Regions from separate parts of the Rothia sp. HMSC067H10 genome, predicted to be linked through region 1. Evidence: predicted binding sites of a transcription regulator. Region 1 holds the regulator's gene; each other region holds the start of a gene.
The links. The regulator HrcA, encoded in region 1, represses chaperone genes, less so after heat shock. The targets are predictions, from matches to a motif close to TTNGCACTCGNNNNNNNCGAGTGCNAA.

Region 1 (3,280 bases):
GTTGAGCTTGTACCTATGAGGTTCTCCTTGGGCGGCGTAGATGCCCGCAATTACGGAACTGATCGCCATATAAAGCCACAGAATAGCAGTAAAGAACATCATGAGGCTTGCCATGCCGGGTACGAAGCTCAAAATGAGAAGAACAAGAATCATGATTGAAGGCAGAAGCGTAAAGTTCATGGCTTCACGTGACTCTTGCTCAGTGAAGGGGGCGCGGTCACGATACAAATAGTAGATAGCAGCAGCAGGCAAAAACCCGATGATGCCGCTAAAGTGAGCAAAAGTCGCCATGCTCCGGTCCTGCGACACAGGCAAAGGTGTAATGTTTCGTTTATGCCCCTCCGGGCGAGTATCTTGAACCACAGAAATCCTGATTGTTACTCGTCTATTTTGCTCTGCCGTACACATGCCTCAATTGGTGCACCTGTACAACCTAAAATCCTTATTTATTGTAACGTGTTTTACCGAACGCCTCGCCAGAGGTGCGGCATAGACAACCTGAGCTACTCACATTACCTTATTCAGTCAGAAAATCAATGAGCGACTCAACAGGTCCTAGCAGCGTAGGATCAAGATCGGAATAAGAGTCAACTCGGGAAAGAATACGTTTCCAGGCGTTTGCCACGTCTTCCTGGCTTTGATGCGGCTGTCCCAACCGACTTAGAATTCCTTTCTTCCAGTCCTCACCTCGAGGCGCCTGCGGCCATGCCGGAATTCCGAGAACCTGCGGCTTGACAGCCTGCCAAATATCAATGAAAGGGTGCCCCACAATCTTAATATTTCCAGCAGCGCCGGGAACAGCTAAAGCCTCCGTCACAACACGTTCTTCCTTGGTGCCTTTCAGAAGATGATCCACAAGAATTCCAAGTCGTCGCTCTGGGCCGGGGGAGAACTCTTTAACGGCAGTTGCTAAATCATCAACACCATGAAGGGGCTCGACCACAATACCTTCAACCCGCAGATCATGGCCCCACACTTTCTCGACGAGTTCCGCATCATGAAGCCCCTCAACCCAGATTCTGGATGCGCGCGCCACCCGTGCTGGAGCGTTTTCAACTGCTACCGAACCAGAACGAGAAATTTTGCGCCCTGAGGTCTTTCGTGGTGTTGGGGCAACAATCTCAACCGGTTCGCCCTCAAGAAAGTACCCGATTCCTAAAGGAAAATTTTTGACCCGTCCGTGAGCGTCTTCAAGCCCGAAAAATATTTCTCCGCCGATACGTTCGGCACGCACTACTTCGCCAACCCACCCGTTAAGATCCTCAAGGACCATCCCGCGTTTTAGCTCGACCCGACGAGGAGGAGCAGGCCTGTTATTTATTGAGGCACGTGATAGATCTTGTGCACCCCAAGCGTATCGTTCACTCATATCTTGCATCCTTCGTACAACGGCACCACGGATATTGCCTGGTTTCCGCAGGTTAGCTTTTGGCAGAACCCATCCAATTCTAAAGTATTGATAACTCGCTTCTGGCGAAAGACTAGTACCGCTAGGGGCTACCCGGCTATGATAAAAGTAGTTTTTAGCACTCTCTCAACAAGAGTGCCAGATTATTAACCACCGATAGGGTCGCAAGGAGTACCATGTCACACGAACGCCGCATGCGCATATTGCAGGCAATCGTTGAAGACTACGTGCGCACAGGCGAACCCATAGGTTCAAAGACGCTGGCACAGCGCCACCATCTTCAAGTATCCAGTGCCACGATACGCAATGATATGGCAGCTTTAGAAGAACAGGGACTTTTGAGCGCACCGCACGCCAGCGCTGGGCGTATTCCTACAGAACAGGGATACAGGTTCTTCGTCGACGCTCTAGCCGCGCCGCGTGCTCTCTCTGCAACCCAAGTGTCGGCGTTACGGCAAATTCTTGAAAGCGCACACAGCGTAGAAGATATGATTGAAGCCGCCACCCGAACACTTGCGCATCTCACGCATCAGGTGGCGCTTATCCAGTACCCAACACGTAACGCTGGAACTCTCTTGCATCTTGAGTTCGTACCCCTAGATTCACGCACGCTCTTAGCATTGCTTATCAGTGATCTTGGCACAATTCACCGGGTCACTGTGATACTGCCAGAGACTACAGCCTTAGCGCATGATGAAACTGTATCAGCTCTTGCAGCGATTAAAGAAAACTTGCTTAAAATGCTTCAGGGTTTACCTTTCGAAAACATAAGTGCATTGCTGCCAGAAGCGCATCATCCAGCGTTGCGAGGCCGTTCTCCGGAACTCACCGAAGCTATCGTGGATCATCTGCGAGCACAGCCTTATTTTGAACGAGATATTCGCTTCGCGATCTCTGGCACCTCAAACCTAGCACGAAGTCACGATGACTTCTCGGCGAGCATAGCTCCCATTTTGGATGCGCTCGAAGAACAAGTTACGCTGCTGCGCGTGCTGTCTCACGCATCGGTTCAAGAAGCCGGGTACAGTGTAAGGATCGGTCACGAGAATACGGAGCAAGCGCTTCAAGGAGCTTCTATTGTCACTGGTGAATACGATTCACCCGTTGTAGTTTCATACGGCAAACAACATTTACCAGACAATGAAGGCGCCTTGGGGAAGCATACGGCAAAACTTGGCGTGGTGGGTCCAGTCCGCATGGATTACCGTGGTAACATTGCGGCGGTGAACGCGGTAGCTCGCTATCTAGGTCATGTCTTAGGCACACGAGCATCATGACATCAAGCGGGTAACTCCTCAGAGCCCCACAAACTTACAGATTTTATATTGACACCATACCCGGAGCACTCCGGTACGAAAAGGATAGAAGAAACACGTGAGCGATCACTACTCAACTCTTGGAGTCTCAAAGGACGCAAGCCCCGAAGAGATTAAAAAAGCGTACCGTAAAAAGGCGCGTCAACTGCACCCCGATGTTAACCCATCCGAAGAGGCAGCCGAGGAGTTCAAACGTGTAACCCTCGCCTATGAAGTACTCTCAGATAACGAGAAACGCCGTAATTACGACGCTACCGGCGATGAACAGGGTCGTGCAGGATTCCCTGGAGGCGCAGGAGGGTTCGGAGGCTTCGGCTCAGGAAGTTTCGGGTTCCAAGATCTTTTCGATATGTTTACCGGAGGCGGTGGACAAAGCGGTCCCGCATCCCGCGTACGCCAGGGACAAGACGCACTTATCAACGTCTCAATATCCCTCAAAGACGCAGTTTTTGGCGTCGAAAAGACTGTAGAGCTTAACACGGCCGTCACTTGTAAATCCTGTGAGGGTGAAGGAACCGCTCCCGGAACCCACCCCGAAACCTGTGAGACCTGTCAT
Region 2 (3,280 bases), on a different contig from region 1:
CTCGGTTGCCGCACCCACCTTGATCACGCCCACGCCACCGGCGAGCTTCGCCAGGCGTTCCTTGAGCTTTTCGCGATCCCACTCGGAATCGACGGCCTCGATCTCTCGGCGCAACTGCTGCACACGGTCTTCAACCGCTTCCTTGCTGCCACCGCCGTCCACAATCGTGGTGGTGTTCTTGGTGACGGTCACGCGGCGCGCCGAACCGGTTTCTTCGAGAGTTGCCTGGGCCAGGTCGATACCCAGTTCGGGGGTAATCACGATGCTGCCGGTCAGAATGGCGAGATCCTGCATAATAGCCTTGCGGCGATCGCCGAACCCGGGAGCCTTAAGCGCCACAACGTCGAGAGTTCCGCGGAGCTTATTCACCACGAGGGTGGACAGTGCTTCACCATCAACGTCTTCGGCGATAATGGTCAGCGGTTTTTTCGCCTGTACGACCTTCTCCAGCAGAGGCATAATCTCGGCAACAGTGGAGATCTTACCCTGGTAGAGCAGAATGAGGCTATCTTCAAGAACCGCTTCGCCACGCTCGGCATCGGTCACGAACGAAGGCGAAAGGTAGCCCTTGTCGAACTGCATACCCTCGGTAATGTCAAGCTCAATCTCAGTGGAGGAGCCGTCCTCGATAGTAATGACGCCGTCCTGACCGACCTTCTCAAAAGCAGATGCCAAAAGCTCGCCGATCTGGTCGGACTGAGCCGAAATAGCGGCAACATGCGCAACTTCCGGGCCCTGTACCTCGCGGGCATCCTGAAGCAGACGCTCGGAGACCTTCTCAACGGCGGCCTCAATGCCACGCTTCACCTCCGCAGGTGCCGCACCGCTTGTTACGTTGCGCAGCCCCTCATTCACGAGTGCCTGCGCCAGCACGGTTGCGGTGGTCGTACCGTCACCGGCAACGTCGTTAGTCTTGGTGGCTACCTCTTTAGCGAGCTGCGCGCCCAAGTTTTCATAGGGGTCTTCAAGCTCGACTTCGCGGGCGATCGAGACACCATCATTCGTGATAACCGGTGCGCCCCACTGTTTATCGAGCACAACATTGCGCCCGCGTGGGCCGAGGGTAACCTTGACCGCATCGGCGAGTTTATCGACGCCGGCCTGCAGGGACTTACGGGCGGCATCGTTGAATTCAAGCTGTTTAGCCATGAATATTCGCTACTCCTTGAGGGTTGTGAGCGTTCGATATCGTAGAAGGCGCGAGTGCGCCAAATCCAGGTCAGGTATAGCGGATGCGCCGCGCGAGAAACCGGCGGCGCATCCTGCATATATGCGAAATTAGTCGACGATCGCCAGAACGTCACGAGCGGAGAGAATCAGGTATTCCTCGCCCTGGTACTTGACCTCGGTACCGCCATAGCGGGAGAACACGACTACGTCACCTTCAGCGATATCGACGGGAACGCGGTTGCCCTTATCGTCCACACGACCGGGGCCCACAGCTACTACGCGAGCCTCCTGCGGCTTCTCCTTTGCAGTTTCGGGAATAACCAGACCGGATGCGGTGGTCTGCTCAGCCTGCTCTAGTTTGACAACTACTCGGTCTTCGAGGGGCTTAATAGCCATAGGTATGCTCCTTTTTAGTCAGCGTTTTTAAAAATTTGTGAAGCGGTTTAGCCCTAGTGCCTGGGCGTTTAGCACTGCACCGCTTCGAGTGCTAAATTCAACTTTAGAATCCCGGCGGCACCCGGTCAAGAATGCGCGCCGTTTCGAGGGCGGCGTTTCGCGCACAGGATAATACGCGAGCGCCCCGTGAACCTGCCGCAGCATCCAAGCCTTCTGCATATGCTCATGCCACTACACTTAAGCCTATGGTTGATTTTGTGCCCCCGCCGCCGTTTGCCTTGCCGTCCGAGCTTCCTTTTACCCGGCAGGCGTTAGATGCCGCGGATGCGCTTTTCCCCTATAGTCAAGAGCGCTCGCTCGAACAGGTTACGCGGCTGCGGGCGCAGGGGTTCACGCCCGATGAGACCGCCAATATTCTCAGCCTTGTTAAGGCGCGCACTCGGGCGCTGTCAAAGTTCGGCGATAGGGCGCGCACTATGTTTTTGACCGAGCACGGCGCGCAGCAGGCGACTCGACCGGTTGTTGCTGCCGAGCACGCGGCCGTGTTTGCCCGTACCGGGGTTCGCTCGGTTGCCGATCTGGGATGCGGTATCGGCGCGGATTCGTTGGAGTTCGCGCGCGCTTCCTTAGCGACTGTTTCTGTGGAGCTTGACCCGTTGACGGCATCTTTTGCTGCCGCAAATCTGGCGGATTTTTCGGGTTCACGGGTTGTGGTCGGTGATGTGACAAATTTTGATCTCGAGAGTTTTCGTGATGGCAACGGCAAGGTCGTGCAGGGCATTTGGCTTGATCCGGCCAGACGTGATCTGACCGGAGTCGTAAAATCCCGTACAGAACGTATTTTTGATCCCGAAGCCTATTCTCCCCCGCTTTCGTTCGTAGTGGATCTGGCCAGAACTGGCATGCCGATGGGTGTCAAACTTGGTCCGGGGATGCCGCATGAGGCTATTGCGCGCCCCGAGGATATTCGTAGCGAGGCGAACCCCCATCCGCGTGTCACGGCGCAGTGGGTTGAGCATGAGGGTTCTCTCGTGGAGTTAGTGCTTTGGTTTAATGCTTTGGCTCAGGAGGGCGTTGCACGCACGGTCACGGTGCTGCGGCAGGAGGCGACGGGACAGGCTGAAGACAAGGGCCTGCGCATTCACAAAACCACGCTGAGTAGTCCCTATTCTGCGGAACAAGTAACCCCTGTTGATGAAAAGCAAACCCGGTTCCCCTCCCCCGGTGAGTACCTCTATGAGCCTTCCGGCGCGGTAGTGCGGGCGCATCTGGTGCAGGAGTTAGCCCAAGAGCTTGGGGCGAACCTGATTGATCCGCACCTGGCGTACCTCATGGCGGCAAAAGCTGTTCAGAGTCCGCTGGCACAGTGTTATGAGGTTCTTGAGGAAATCCCGGTGCATGAGAAACAGCTCAAAAAGTGGGTGCGCGAGCGCGGTTTTACGGCTTTGACGATCAAGAAACGCGGCGTTGATCTGGTGCCCGAGAAAATGCGTGCGACCCTGCTGGCAGGCGGTGCGGGCAAGAAATCAGGTAAGAAAGCCGCGAAGAATCAGGGCTATAACCCGGCGACTTTAGTGTTTACGCGAGTGGGGTTCGGGCAGCAGGCACGGCGCATCGGGTGGCATGTGCGGCCTGTAGATTTTTCTGATTCAGCACAGGTCTCTAGCTCGGACACTAAGAATTCTGTGGTCTAGCGGTTTATGTGGGCGGCGTA
Region 3 (3,280 bases), on a different contig from region 1:
CATGATTGACAGCCAGCGTGTGATCGCCGCCGAACCTATCCTGATGCACCGCCTGCGCGAGGTTCGCGACCGCAGCTAGAGGCAGCCGCACCGATGTGTGCATGAGCGCACGCCGTTCTGAACAGGACGGATAAAGCCCCATACGGTACCCTGTAAGAGAGAGCTTTGGCAGGGCTCCACCGCGCAGAGCGGTACATCTATTACTCAAACTAGGGAAGTCATGAGCCAATACCCGCACGATGAATTCGACGACATCGACGAGAATACCGCCCGACGTGGAACATACCGCGGTGTGATTGACGACCCTTCTAAGAGCCCCAAAGGCATTATTCCCGTTGTCGTCGCCGGTATTTTATCGCTCGTGATCGGCGGCGCTATGTACATTAACCACCCGCGCAGCAGCTCGCCCGAGGCCGCCGCACGTGCCAAGAGCTACAGCGCCCCCGCCTCGCCCTCGGAGTCTTCATCGCCCTCTGCCTCGGCATCTGAGCAGGCTAAGGATGCGAACGTGGCGGTCTATAACGCATCCGCACCCGGCGGGTCTGCGGCCAAGGCAAGCGCCGCGCTTGAGGGTTACACGATTACCGAAACCGCGAACTGGTCGGGCACCCCGCCGGAGTCCAGCACGGTCTACTACAAGGACGAGGCCAAGAAGTCGCAGGCCGAAGCTATTGCGAAAACCCTGAATATCACGACGGTTCAGGAGAGCTCAGACGCCTCGATTCTGGGCGAGAACGATATTGTGGTGGTGCTTGCCGCCGACTACAGCTAAACGGCATCATCCGGCTTGATACCGCGGTGTGCGGTACCGTTTATCATCCCCGCTAGTTTCGGGAACGTTCTATGAGTCTTATGCGCTCGCACATAACATCGCCCGGCGCTCGTACCTGGTTCTTCCGCTCTGTGCATTCGCTTGAAGCCGTACCCGTTCACCCCATTGCGGCTTTCCGTGTGCTTCAAGAATGCGCTGAGGGCGATTAAGCTAAATTCGGTGCTCAAAATGTTTGCCCTCGGGCGCACCAAGTGCCAAAATTGTTTTTAGCACTCGGCGCCTTCAGGTGCTAAAACCGGTATCAAAATCTGCTTCGGCAGACCGGAAAACCTGAGCGCTCCATTCGAAACGTCCAGGAGGGATATCGCCACATGGCAAAACTTATTGCTTTTGATGAAGAAGCTCGCCGCGGTCTAGAGCGCGGACTGAACACTCTAGCCGATGCCGTTAAGGTAACTCTTGGCCCCCGTGGCCGCAACGTCGTGCTTGAGAAGTCGTGGGGCGCACCCACGATCACCAACGACGGTGTTTCCATCGCCAAAGAGATCGAGCTTGAAGACCCCTATGAAAAGATTGGCGCTGAACTCGTCAAAGAGGTAGCCAAGAAGACCGACGATATCGCAGGTGACGGTACTACCACCGCAACCGTGCTCGCTCAGGCGCTCGTGCGTGAGGGTCTGCGCAACGTGGCTGCTGGTGCTGACCCGCTGAGCCTCAAGCGCGGTATTGAGAAGGCTGTTGAGGAGGTCACCAAGACCCTGCTCGACTCCGCGAAAGAGGTTGAGACTGAGGAAGAGATCGCGGCAACCGCATCCATCTCTGCGGGCGATCAGGAGATCGGTAAGCTGATCGCTCAGGCTATGGAGAAGGTCGGCAAGGAAGGCGTGATTACCGTTGAGGAATCCAACACCTTCGGCCTGCACCTGGAACTCACCGAGGGTATGCGCTTCGATAAGGGCTTCCTCTCCGGCTACTTCGTGACCGACCCTGAGCGTCAGGAAGCCGTTCTGGAAGACCCCTACATCCTGGTGGTCAACCAGAAGATTTCGAACGTGAAGGATCTGGTTCCCGTTCTTGAGAAGGTCATGCAGTCCGGCAAGCCGCTGCTGATTATTGCCGAGGATGTTGAGGGCGAGGCTCTGGCGTTGCTCGTGCTGAACAAGATGCGCGGCTCCATCAAGTCCGTTGCCGTGAAGGCACCCGGTTTCGGTGACCGTCGCAAGGCTATGATGGCTGATATTGCGATCCTCACCGGCGGCCAGGTTATTACCGAAGAGGTTGGCCTATCCCTGGATACCGCAACCCTTGAGATGCTGGGTAAGGCACGCAAGGTTGTTGTCACCAAGGACGAGACCACCATCATTGAGGGCGCTGGCGACGCCGCCGCACTTGATGGCCGCGTGGCACAGATTCGCGCCGAGATCGCAAACTCCGATTCCGACTACGACCGCGAGAAGCTGCAGGAGCGCCTGGCAAAGCTCGCCGGTGGTGTGGCTGTGCTCAAGGCTGGCGCGGCAACCGAGGTTGAGCTGAAGGAACGCAAGCACCGCATTGAGGATGCTGTGCGCAACGCAAAGGCAGCTGTTGAAGAGGGTATCGTCCCCGGCGGCGGCGTGGCACTGATTCAGGCGGGCGCGAAGGTCTTCGACAAGCTCGACCTGAAGGGTGACGAGGCAACCGGCGCGAACATCGTGCGCGTGGCTATCGATGCGCCGCTGAAGCAGATTGCAACGAACGCTGGCCTTGAGCCCGGCGTGGTGGTCGATAAGGTTCGTTCCCTGCCCGAGGGCACCGGTCTGAACGCCGCAACCGGCGAGTACGAAGACCTCATGGCTGCGGGTATTAACGACCCCGTGAAGGTGACCCGTTCCGCTCTGCAGAACGCAGCATCGATCGCCGGTCTGTTCCTGACCACCGAGGCTGTGGTGGCGAACAAGCCTGAGCCCGCATCCGCTGCGGCACCTGCTGCTGACCCGATGGGCGGCATGATGTAACGTTTCCCGACTGAGGGAGTATGTTGAAGCTCTCCGGGGTGGGTTCCTGACCGGCACAATGCCGGGTATGGAGCTCTCCCCGGAGAGCTTTTGTCTATCTCAGAGACGCGAGCAGGTGGTTTTTGGTCCGAGCAGGTAGGAAAATCCTACCTTTTCGGCAAAATACTACCTGCTCGCGCGTATGCATGATTGCTCGCAACGTGCGCCGTGATTCGTTCGGGATGGGCGAGCCGCGCGGTATGCTGGATTTATGATGTCTAACACCACCTCCAAATCTTCCGAAAACAACGCCCCCGATGCCCCCGCCCGTTCCGACCAAAATGCAAAGAGTATCGGCTCGCGAAATTCATTTCTGAGCATCGGGTCGGTGAACTCATTCTGCAGCATTGGCTCCGTCAATTCGGCGTTTTCGATCGGCTCGGTTTTCTCGTTTGGGTCTATCGGCTCGGCCTTTTCTTCGCTGTCCATTGCCTCGTGCCTGAGCTTCATGAGCGTGTTATCGGTTTTATCGGAA

Region 2: the regulator HrcA is predicted to act here: its motif matches at 1,635-1,661, upstream of groES (co-chaperone GroES).
Region 3: the regulator HrcA is predicted to act here: its motif matches at 1,039-1,065, upstream of groL (chaperonin GroEL).

The regions. Positions count from the first base shown of each region.
Region 1 covers NZ_KV802317.1:417,764-421,043, reverse strand. Annotated here, with positions in the region: gene HMPREF2756_RS08855 (DUF4870 domain-containing protein) at 1-291, opposite strand, end outside; gene HMPREF2756_RS08850 (DUF3097 family protein) at 518-1,369, opposite strand; gene hrcA (heat-inducible transcriptional repressor HrcA) at 1,585-2,685, shown strand; gene dnaJ (molecular chaperone DnaJ) at 2,783-3,280, shown strand, end outside.
Region 2 covers NZ_KV802312.1:123,969-127,248, reverse strand. Annotated here, with positions in the region: gene groL (chaperonin GroEL) at 1-1,149, opposite strand, end outside; gene groES (co-chaperone GroES) at 1,279-1,566, opposite strand; gene HMPREF2756_RS05810 (class I SAM-dependent methyltransferase) at 1,698-3,260, shown strand.
Region 3 covers NZ_KV802279.1:239,407-242,686, reverse strand. Annotated here, with positions in the region: gene HMPREF2756_RS01810 (DUF3263 domain-containing protein) at 1-79, shown strand, start outside; gene HMPREF2756_RS01805 (LytR C-terminal domain-containing protein) at 221-772, shown strand; gene HMPREF2756_RS11215 (hypothetical protein) at 844-981, shown strand; gene groL (chaperonin GroEL) at 1,144-2,766, shown strand; gene HMPREF2756_RS11210 (hypothetical protein) at 3,020-3,280, shown strand, end outside.